Regions from separate parts of the Streptomyces daliensis genome, predicted to be linked through region 3. Evidence: riboswitches for the same ligand, from Rfam matches in the RefSeq annotation. Region 3 holds a riboswitch; each other region holds the start of a gene.

Region 1 (3,267 bases), on a different contig from region 3:
ATCTCCAGCAGATCCGCCGCCTCCTGCTCCGTCGGCTCGGCCACGCAGGCGCCCGCGTGCCTGCGCGTCAGCACGAAACCCTCGGACTCCAGCGTGCGCAGCGCCTCGCGCACGGGGACCCGCGAGACTCCGTAACGCCGCGCGAGGAGTTCCTCGGTGAGCCGGGCGCCGGGCGGAAATGCCCCGCTGACGATGTCGTCGCGGATTGCCGTGCAGACCGCGTGCGCGGAAATTCGCATGACTCGAACTGTATTGCAGCCACGTCGAATTTCCGATGGCGAGAGTTCCCCTCACGTGAATACGGCGTGAAAAGGACCCCCGGCCATGTGTCGGCCGGGGGTCCTGATACTCACGGATGCCGCGCGGAGTCGGGTGCGGCACCGGATTGGGCGTCGGGTGCGGCGCCGGATTCAGATTCGGATTCGGTCAGATCTTGACGCCGTGCTGGCGCAGATAGGCGACCGGGTCCATGTCCGAGCCGTAGTCGGGGCCCGTACGGGCCTCGAAGTGGAGGTGCGGGCCCGAGGAGTTGCCGGTGGAGCCGGAGAGGGCGATCTGCTGGCCCGAGGTGACGGACTGGCCGACCGAGACGCCGATGGACGACAGGTGGCCGTACTGCGTGTACGTGCCGTCCTTGTGCTTGATCACGATGTTGTTGCCGTAGGCGCCGCCGTCGCCCGCCTCCACGACCTCACCGGCCGCGACGGACTTGACCGGGGTGCCCTGGGCCGCGTGGAAGTCGATGCCGGTGTGGCTGCCGGAGGACCACATGCCGCCGCCGGTCTGGTAGCCGGTGGAGACGTAGGAGTTGTCGACGGGGGCGACGTAGCCGTTGAGCGCGGCGCGCTTGGCCTCCGCCTTGCGGGCCGCGCGCTCCTTGGCCTCCTTGGCCTCGCGCTCGCGCTCCGCCTTCTCGGCCGCCGCCTTGCGCTTGGCCTCGTCGGCACGCTTCTTCGCCTCGGCCGCGGCCTTCTTGGCGGCGGCCTCGGCCCTGGCGCGCTCGGCCTCGGCCTGCTGGGCCTCGGCCTGGTCGCCGACGGTCGCGGCGAGGGAACCGCCCAGGTCGATGGCCTGGGTCAGACCGGTGTCGGTGACGGTGGACGCCTCGTCGTTGGCGGCGAGCGCCGGGGACGCGACGGAGCCCACGACGCCGACAGCGGCGAGGCCCGCTATGCCTGCGGCGTTGACGCCCGCACGGCGACGGGCACGACTCTGCCCACGATGCTTACCGGTGGCACGGATGAACGCCATGATCTGGCGTGACTCCTTTCCTTCCTTCTCGCCTACCGGGTTAGCTGACGGGTTCGGAGCAGGAAGGTCTCCTACGGGCGCCTCGTACGGGAGGCGTCCGATTCACCCCAAGGGACGTGTGGGTCCCCGGCTCCCCTGGCTCGCGCCGTACGGGGACTCGGCGATCACTGTCCGTCGGCCGCGGCGCGGTCACTTCTGACGAACAGCGGCCACGACGCTAAGACGGGCATCAGCACGGCGCCAAACAGATCCCGTCTTTTGTCGCGCATGCCACACCCAACACCGGGGCAACACCGGCCAAATCAGACAGGGAAAACGGACATGACGCCGCGACATGTGGAGGGCCCGTGAACAGTCGGCCGACTGTTCACGGGCCCTCCATCACATTCCGGGCGGCTCCGGCGGCGTAGCGCCGGGCGGCGCGGCGCCTCAGGTCCCGGAGACCACGCTCACCTCGCCGATGCCCAGCGCCCGCACCGGCTCCGCGATCTGCGAGGCGTCACCCACCAGGACGGTGACCAGGCGGTCGGCCGGGAAGGCGTTCACGACGGCCGCCGTGGCCTCCACGGTGCCCGTCTCGGCCAGCCGCGCGTACATCCGCGCCTGGAAGTCGTCCGGCAGATACTGCTCGACCTGATCGGCGAGGGTGCCCGCGACGGCGGCGGCCGTCTCGTAGCGCAGCGGGGCGACGCCCACGAGGTTCTGCACGGCGACGTCCCGCTCCTCGTCCGTGAGGCCCTCGGCCGCCAGGGTGCGCAGAACCTGCCACAGGTCCTCCAGCGCGGGCCCCGTCACCTCGGTGGCGACCGAGCCGGAGATGGCGAGCATGGCGGCGCCCGTGCCCTCGGGCGCTGAGCGCAGCACCTGGCCGAAGGCGCGCACCCCGTAGGTGTAGCCCTTCTCCTCGCGCAGCACGCGGTCCAGCCGGGAGGTGAGGGTGCCGCCGAGGCAGTACGTGCCCAGCACCTGCGCGGGCCAGACGCGGTCGTGCTTGTCCGCGCCGATGCGGCCGATCAGCAACTGCGTCTGCACGGCGCCCGGACGGTCCACGATGATCACGCGGCCCGTGTCGTCCGCGGTGACCGGCGGCACGGGGCGGGGCTCGGCCGTCGATCCGGTCCAGGTGCCGAGGGAGTCGGCCAGCGCCTCGTCCAGATCGACGCCTTCGAGGTCGCCGACGACGACGGCGGTGGCCGTCGCGGGGCGCACATGTGCCTCGTAGAAGGCACGGACCGAGGCGGCATCGATACGGGCGACCGACTCCTCGGTGCCCTGGCGCGGCCGGGACATGCGGGAGGCGGCGGGGAACAGCTGGTGGGAGAGCTCCTTGGCCGCGCGGCGGGCCGGGTTGGCCAGCTCGTGCGGGATCTCGTCCAGCCGGTTGTTGACCAGCCGCTCGACCTCGCCGTCGGGGAAGGCCGGTGCGCGCAGCGCGTCGGCGAGCAGACCGAGCGCCTTGGGCAGCCGGGAGGCGGGGACCTCCAGGGAGACGCGCACGCCCGGGTGGTCGGCGTGCGCGTCCAGGGTGGCGCCGCAGCGCTCCAGCTCGTAGGCGAACTCCTCGGCGTCGTGCTTGTCCGTGCCCTCGGACAGGGCGCGGGCCATGATCGTGGCCACGCCGTCAAGGCCCTCGGGCTCGGCCTCCAGGGGGGCCAGGAGGTTGACCTCCACGGCGACGACCTGCTGGCCCGGGCGGTGGCAGCGCAGCACCGTGAGCCCGTTGGGCAGCGTGCCGCGCTCGGGCGCGGGGAAGGCCCAGGGCCTGGGGCTGCCGCCCCGGGGCTGGGGGTGGAGATCCATGCTCGGGCCTGGCCTCTCTGCGGGGGTGGTCGCGGTGTCGCTCACTGGCCGGGCTCCTCGTCCTGTCCGTCCTCGGCGTTCTCGTTCTCGGCGTTCTCGGCGTTCTCGGTGGCGGGCGCGGTCGGCTCGTAGACCAGCGCGGCGCGGTTGTCCCTTTGCAGCCGCGCCGCCGCCACGGACCGCACCTCCTCCGGCGTGACCTCCAGGACGCGGCCC
Region 2 (3,267 bases), on a different contig from region 3:
ATGAAGGGTCAGATTGGGACGGTGGCGGACCAGAGATCGGGCAGGGGCAGGGGCAGGTTCCGGGGCGGCGGCAGCCGACGGACGACCGTGCCCGCGGAGCCTCCAGCCGACGGACGCTGCGTCCCTTTCCTCCTGCTGCCCCTCCTGATGCTCGCCCTCGGCATCCTCCTGAACGTCACCACCTTCTCCGAGATCACGGGCGCCCCCTTCTTCGCCGCCGCGCCCCTGGTGACAGCCCCCTTCTGCACCCGCGGGGTGACCGTCGGCACGGGGCTCATAGCCACCGCCCTCTTCGCGGCGCTGCTTCTGCTGGACGGCCCGTCGGACCTGCTCGACGACTCGATGCGCACCCTCACCGTCGCCACCGTCTCCGCGCTCGCCGTCTTCATCAGCGGCATCGTGCGCCGCAGCGGCGCGGCCCTGGACTCCGCGCGGATCATCGCCGAGGCGGCCCAGCGCGCGGTGCTGCCGCTGCCGCCCCCGCGCATCGGACGGCTGGAGTTCGCGGCGCGCTACAAGGCCGCGCAGACCGGCGCCCGTATCGGCGGGGACCTCTACGCGGTCCAGGAGACCCCGCACGGGACCCGGATGCTCGTCGGGGACGTGCGGGGGAAGGGGCTCGGGGCCGTGGAGGCGGTCGTCATCGTCATCGGCGCGTTCCGTGAGGCGGCCGAGCAGGAGGACACGCTGGAGGCGGTCGCGGGCCGCCTGGAGGGCGCGCTGCGGCGCGAGGGGGACCGCAGGAGGGGGCTCGACCAGTACGAGGGGTTCACGACGGCCGTCCTCGTCGAGGTACCGGCCGAGGACCCGGGCGTGCTCCGCGTCGTGAACCGCGGCCACCCGGCGCCGCTGCTGCTGAAGTCCGACGGGTTCCCCAGCTACATCGAGCCCAGGGTCCCCGCGCTGCCGCTGGGGATGCCCGAGCTGGGCGAGTGGCCCGACCGCGCTGACGAGGTGCCCTTCCCGCCCGGCGCGCATCTCCTGCTCTACACGGACGGCCTGTCCGAGGCGCGGGGCGAGGGGAGCGGCGTCTTCTACGAGCCCTCGCGCCGCCTGGCCGGGTGCGCCTTCGACGGTCCTGACGGGCTGCTGGACGCGCTGGTCGCGGACGTGGAGGCGTACACGGGCGGACGGATCACGGACGACATGGCGCTGCTGGTGGCGCGGCGCAGGGGGAGGTTGTGAAGACGGGGAGGGGGAGCTGTGGAGCGGTTCAAGACAGCTTTCCGGCCTGATGTTTCGTCACTCTCCGCGATCCGGCGCCCCAATTCGGGTAATTCCTGCCCCTGATTGCCCCCGTCTGCCCGGAAAAGTGCAGGGCAACGGCGACTACGAATTCGCCGGAACAGCTTGGAATTCGGCCCGCGACTCTATTAACGTTCGATAACGCAGCGCGGTCGTCACAGCCGTCACGAGAGTCGGCACCGTGCGCCGTCGCCGAATCCTGTACGTGCGTCAACGCGAGTCACCACTCGACGCGAAGCGCACCGAGGGAACCGGGGAACCACCACTTCTCGGCCGTCGTCAGCCGGCGGCGAGGGGGGTCTCTCACCGGTCGGCCCACACCGGGGCCGCCCTCCGAGGGATGGGGTGAATCGGACTCTCCCGCCCATGTCCCATGTGCGGGCGCTTCCGTAGGAGACCTTCCTGCTCCGAACCCGTCAGCTAACCCGGTAGGCGAGAAGGAAGGAAAGGAGTGCGCCCCCCGTGGCGTCCAAGAGGCATGCCCCCGAGGCCTCGTACGAGCCGTCCTTCGGCGGTTCACCGTCGTACGGCGCGTCCTACGACAGCCGGCCGCCCCACGGCGGCGACCACTTCGGCCACGGCCACGGCTTCGGCCAGGGCCACGGCACACCCGGCTACGGCCACGGCACATTCGACGCGTACGGCAACTACGACGCGCTGGGCCGTCCCGACGCGCTCGCCCCGGCGGGTGCCGCCCATGTCCCGGCCGGTGCGCGGAACTTCGACACGCAGACCATCGACGCTACGCAGACGTTCGAGGCCCCGTCCTTCGAGGCCCCGGCCTTCGACACCCAGGCGGTGCCCGTCCCGGACGTCTACGGTCCCGCGCGTGACGGTGGCGACGAGGACGGCGACGACGCGTTCGACGAGTGGAACCCCACCGAGGACTCCGTCCGTCCCGTCCGCGGCCGGCACCGCGTGGGCAAGCAGCGCGGCGGCGGCATGGCCCGCAGCGGCGCGGTGCTCGGCGTCGGCATGATCGCCGCCGTCGGCGCGGGCGGCATGGCCACCGCCAAGGACAAGGACCCGGCCGCGATATCCATGCCGGACCTCGCCTCCGCTGCTGACTCCGTGCAGGACCTCCCCGGCGTCGGCGGCCTCCTCGCGGGCGGCGCGGACGACGCGGAGGCCGTCGCCGCCGTCCAGGCGCCCCTGAGCCAGGCGGGCCTGTCCGAGGAGGACGCCGCCGCTGGCCGTACGGACGCGGGCGAGGCACTGCGCGCCCGCATCCTCGCGCAGGCCGAGTCCCAGCAGGCCGAGGCGGACGCGGCGGCGCGCGAGGCCGCCTCCCAGGCCGCCGCGGCCAAGGCGGCGACGGCAGCCGCCAAGGAGGCCAAGGAAGAGCGCGAGGAAGAGGCCGAGGCCAAGAAGAAGGCCGAGGAGGAGAAGCGCCGCAAGGCGGAGGCGGCCCGCCTCGCCAAGCTCGACAAGAGCTACACGCTCCCGGTCTCCTCGTACCAGCTCTCCGCGGGCTTCGGCTCCTCCGGCGGCATGTGGCAGAACGACCACACGGGCCAGGACTTCGCGTCCCCCACCGGCACCCCGGTCAAGGCCATCCACACGGGCACCATCAAGGAAGCGGGCTGGGCCGGTTCGTACGGCTACCGCATCGTGCTGGAGCTGGACGACGGCACCGAGCTGTGGTTCTGCCACCTGTCCTCGATGACGAAGTCGGCCGGTGACAAGGTCAGCACCGGCGACGTCATCGGCCGCGTCGGCTCCACAGGCAACTCCTCGGGACCGCACCTGCACGTCGAGGTCCGGCCCGGCGGCGGTGACCCGGTCGATCCGCTGGCGTGGCTGCGGGGCAAGGGCCTCAGCGTCTGACGGGGTTCCGCTGACGCGGCTCTGCTGACGCGGGTTCGCTGACGCGGTTCCGTCGGCCCGGGTCCGGGTTGGGAGCCCGGACCCGTGGTACCCGGTCGCCTCGGGCGGGTGGCGCACCACACGGCACCTCGCGCACTCGGGTCGCCCCCGCCCACTCACGACCACGCCGCCGCCTCGCACCGCCGAGGCGGGCGC
Region 3 (3,267 bases):
AGCTGCCGAAACCGTGGGTGGGCAGGACGCGCACGTCGTCGGCCAGTTCGTCGGCCAGCCGGCGCGCCGAGGCGTGCTGGGCGCGGGCGAGCGGCTCGGTCAGCCGGGGTTCGACCAGGTCGGGGCGGCCCGTGGTGCCGATGAGGAGGGAGCCGCCGGTGAAGGCCAGCACGGCGCGGCCGTTCTCCTCCAGCGCGTAGGAGGTGTGGTGCGGGGTGTGGCCGGGGGTGGCGAGGGCCCGCAGCGTCAGGCCCGCGCCGGCGTCGACCGTCGCGGTGTCGCCGTCGCGTACGGGCACGCGGGCGAAGGCGACGTGCGCCTCGGCGGGGACGAGATAGCGGGCGCCTGTGACGCGGGCCAGCTCCAGGCCTCCGCTGACGTAGTCGTTGTGCACATGGGTCTCCGCGACGAGGCCGACGCGCACGCCCCTGCGTGCCGCCGCCGCGAGCACGCGGTCGATGTCGCGGGGCGGGTCCACGACGACGGCTTCCGTCGCGCCTCCCGCCAGATAGCCGCGGTTGCCCAGGCCCTCGGTCCCGATGGTGTCGACGAAGAACACGGCCGACCCTCTCCTCTCCGCTCTCCGTTCGCTCCGGTTCTCCCGGACCGACTCGTTCATGTACCCCCCGGGGTATCCATCATCGACCGTAACACGGGTACCCCAGGGGGTATTCCACACACGCCCGGCATCGTGCCGAGTGCCCCCGCGCGAGCCGGAAATGACGTGACGCGTTCCACAGGAGGTGCGTGAGGAGCGACACAGGAAGGCAAGATCGAAAGGGTTCCGGTTTTGACGCGGACGCGGCACGCGTGTTTCGAATGCCCTGCGCACAGCGTTCTCTTACGGACTTATTCGACACTCCGTATGAGAAATGCGCGGGTCCCCACATGGCTCTCCTTCCCTGTCTTTAGTTGTCCCCGCGAATTCCATCTGTTTACGGTGCATCCGCCATCGCACGTCCCATGCGGTGGCCCGTGACCGGGACGCCGAATCCTGCCGCCCGGTCAGCGGAAATCACCCGACCCAAGGGCGGCAGGAGCGGGGGAACCACAGGTAAGTGCCGCGTCGCGGAAACGCGACCGGCTTGGGGTGAAGCCCCCTCGCGCACATGCCACGGGCATGTGCGCAGGTGGCCGGGCAACTCCAGCCCGAATCCGACAGCTCACCTCGCAGGCGTAGGAGAGGAACACTTCTGTGTTTGCACGCGAAAGCGTTAACCGACAGTCCAATGGCCGTAACGCGCGGCGCATTTCCCGCGTCTCGCTCGCTCTCGCCGCAGGTGGCGCGGGTATCGCCCTTCCGCTGATGGGCGCCGCGAACGCGCACGCCGCCGACGTCAGCACCTGGGACAAGGTCGCCCAGTGCGAGTCGGGCGGCGACTGGTCCATCAACACCGGAAACGGCTATTACGGCGGCGTCCAGTTCGACAAGAGCACCTGGGACGCCTACGGCGGTTCGCAGTACGCGCCGACCGCCGACAAGGCCACCAAGGACCAGCAGATAGCCATCGCCGAGAAGGTGCTGGCCAAGCAGGGTCCGGGCGCCTGGCCCAACTGCGGCCCCAAGGCCGGGCTGAGCCAGAACAGCGGCTCCCCCGACGTGAACCCCGACTCCGGTTCCGGCTCCGGTTCCGACGACTCCGCGACGAAGTCCGCGCAGCCGCAGCAGACCGAGCAGCCGAAGCAGACCGAGCAGCAGAGCAAGCCCCAGGGCGGCTCGGGCTCGTACACCGTCGCGAGCGGTGACACCCTCGCCAAGATCGCCAAGTCCGAGGGCGTCGAGGGCGGCTGGAAGAAGCTGTACGAGTCGAACCGCCAGACCATCGGCGGCGACCCGAACGTCATCGTCCCCGGCCAGAAGCTGACCCTCTCCGGTTCCGCCTCCGGTTCCGGCGACGAGGTGAAGACGCAGCCGCAGGGCGGCGCCTCCAAGACCGCCGAGACCTCGGACGCGGGCTCCGACGACGGCCAGTCCGCTTCCAGCGACTACGTCAAGCCGGTCGACGCGGGCACCAGCACCCCGTACAAGGCGTCCGGCGGCTCCTGGTCCAGCGGCAGCCACACCGGCGTCGACTTCTCCGCCTCCTCCGGCACCCCGGTGAAGTCGGTCACCTCCGGCACCGTCGTCTCGGCGGACTGGGGCGGCGCCTACGGCAACGAGGTCGTCATCAAGAACGACGACGGCAAGTACACCCAGTACGGCCACCTGACCTCCTCCTCCGTCCAGCCCGGCCAGCAGGTCGACGCGGGCGAGCAGATCGCCGTCTCCGGCTCGACCGGCAACAGCACAGGGCCGCACCTGCACTTCGAGGTCCGCACCGGTCCCGACTACGGCTCCGACATCGACCCCGTGAGCTACCTCCAGTCGCACGGTCTCTCCGTCTGAGGCGTTCCCTCCCCTACGCCCGCAACGGACCGGAGGGCGCGGGCCACACGCGTCCTCCGGAAAGCGGCAGGCGAAGCCACACCGATGCCCGGTGTCCCCGCCAGGGACACCGGGCATCCGGCGTTCGGCCCCGCTCCGTCGCGCCTCCGGTTCACGGGGAGTTGTGGCGCCGGTCACGCCCGAGCGCTAGGTTCCACCCCGCCCGGACCGGACCGGACCGTCCCGTACCGGCGGTACCGGCCATACGGGCAGCACGGGCAGCACGGGCAGCACCCGCAAGGCACCAAGGCACACGCACCGCACGCACCACCGCTCTCCCCGGCGGACGCGACACCGCCGGGCACCGCAGACTCGTCGAGTGGAGTGACCGTGGAACGTGGAGTGACCGTGGAACGCCGTGACTTCCGGCGTCGTACCTTCCTGCGCGCGGCCGTGCTCACCGGCTCGGCCGCCGTCTTCGGCGGCACGCTGTGGCGCGGCGCCGCGCACGCGGACCCGGCGCAGCCGGGCACCGGCCCGTACGGGGCGCTCGGCCCCGCCGACGCGAACGGCGTCCAGTTGCCGCAGTCCTTCACGAGCAGGGTGATCGCGAGATCGGGCCAGGCGGTCTCCGGCACCTCGTACACCTGGCACCCGGCGCCCGACGGCGGCGCCTGCTTCGCCGACAGCGGCGGCGGCTGGATCTACGTCTCCAACTCCGAGGTCGCCCTCACCGGTGGCGCGAGCGCCGTGCGCTTCTCCTCCTCGGGCGCGGTGACGGGCGCGTACCGCGTGCTGAGCAACACCAGCGTGAACTGCGCGGGCGGCCGGACCCCGTGGAACACCTGGCTCTCCTGCGAGGAGATCGACCGCGGCTACGTCTACGAGACCGACCCGTGGGG

What was found. Region 3 has a riboswitch for cyclic di-AMP ahead of ACYVOO_RS21970 (transglycosylase family protein). Riboswitches for the same ligand answer to the same signal wherever they lie in the genome.
Region 1: linked by a shared signal. The riboswitch ahead of ACYVOO_RS11220 (M23 family metallopeptidase) and the one ahead of ACYVOO_RS21970 (transglycosylase family protein) in region 3 are both predicted to bind cyclic di-AMP.
Region 2: linked by a shared signal. The riboswitch ahead of ACYVOO_RS04175 (M23 family metallopeptidase) and the one ahead of ACYVOO_RS21970 (transglycosylase family protein) in region 3 are both predicted to bind cyclic di-AMP.

What each region holds. Positions count from the first base shown of each region.
Region 1 covers NZ_BAAGSO010000054.1:56,108-59,374, forward strand. The annotation lists gene ACYVOO_RS11215 (GntR family transcriptional regulator) at 1-239, opposite strand, end outside; gene ACYVOO_RS11220 (M23 family metallopeptidase) at 427-1,251, opposite strand; cyclic di-AMP (ydaO/yuaA leader) riboswitch at 1,267-1,424, opposite strand; gene ACYVOO_RS11225 (M16 family metallopeptidase) at 1,681-3,051, opposite strand; gene ACYVOO_RS11230 (M16 family metallopeptidase) at 3,093-3,267, opposite strand, start outside.
Region 2 covers NZ_BAAGSO010000015.1:22,718-25,984, reverse strand. The annotation lists gene ACYVOO_RS04180 (PP2C family protein-serine/threonine phosphatase) at 22-1,185, shown strand; cyclic di-AMP (ydaO/yuaA leader) riboswitch at 1,467-1,694, shown strand; gene ACYVOO_RS04175 (M23 family metallopeptidase) at 2,044-3,072, shown strand.
Region 3 covers NZ_BAAGSO010000089.1:100,014-103,280, forward strand. The annotation lists gene ACYVOO_RS21965 (MBL fold metallo-hydrolase) at 1-559, opposite strand, end outside; cyclic di-AMP (ydaO/yuaA leader) riboswitch at 1,007-1,192, shown strand; gene ACYVOO_RS21970 (transglycosylase family protein) at 1,307-2,386, shown strand; gene ACYVOO_RS21975 (alkaline phosphatase PhoX) at 2,774-3,267, shown strand, end outside.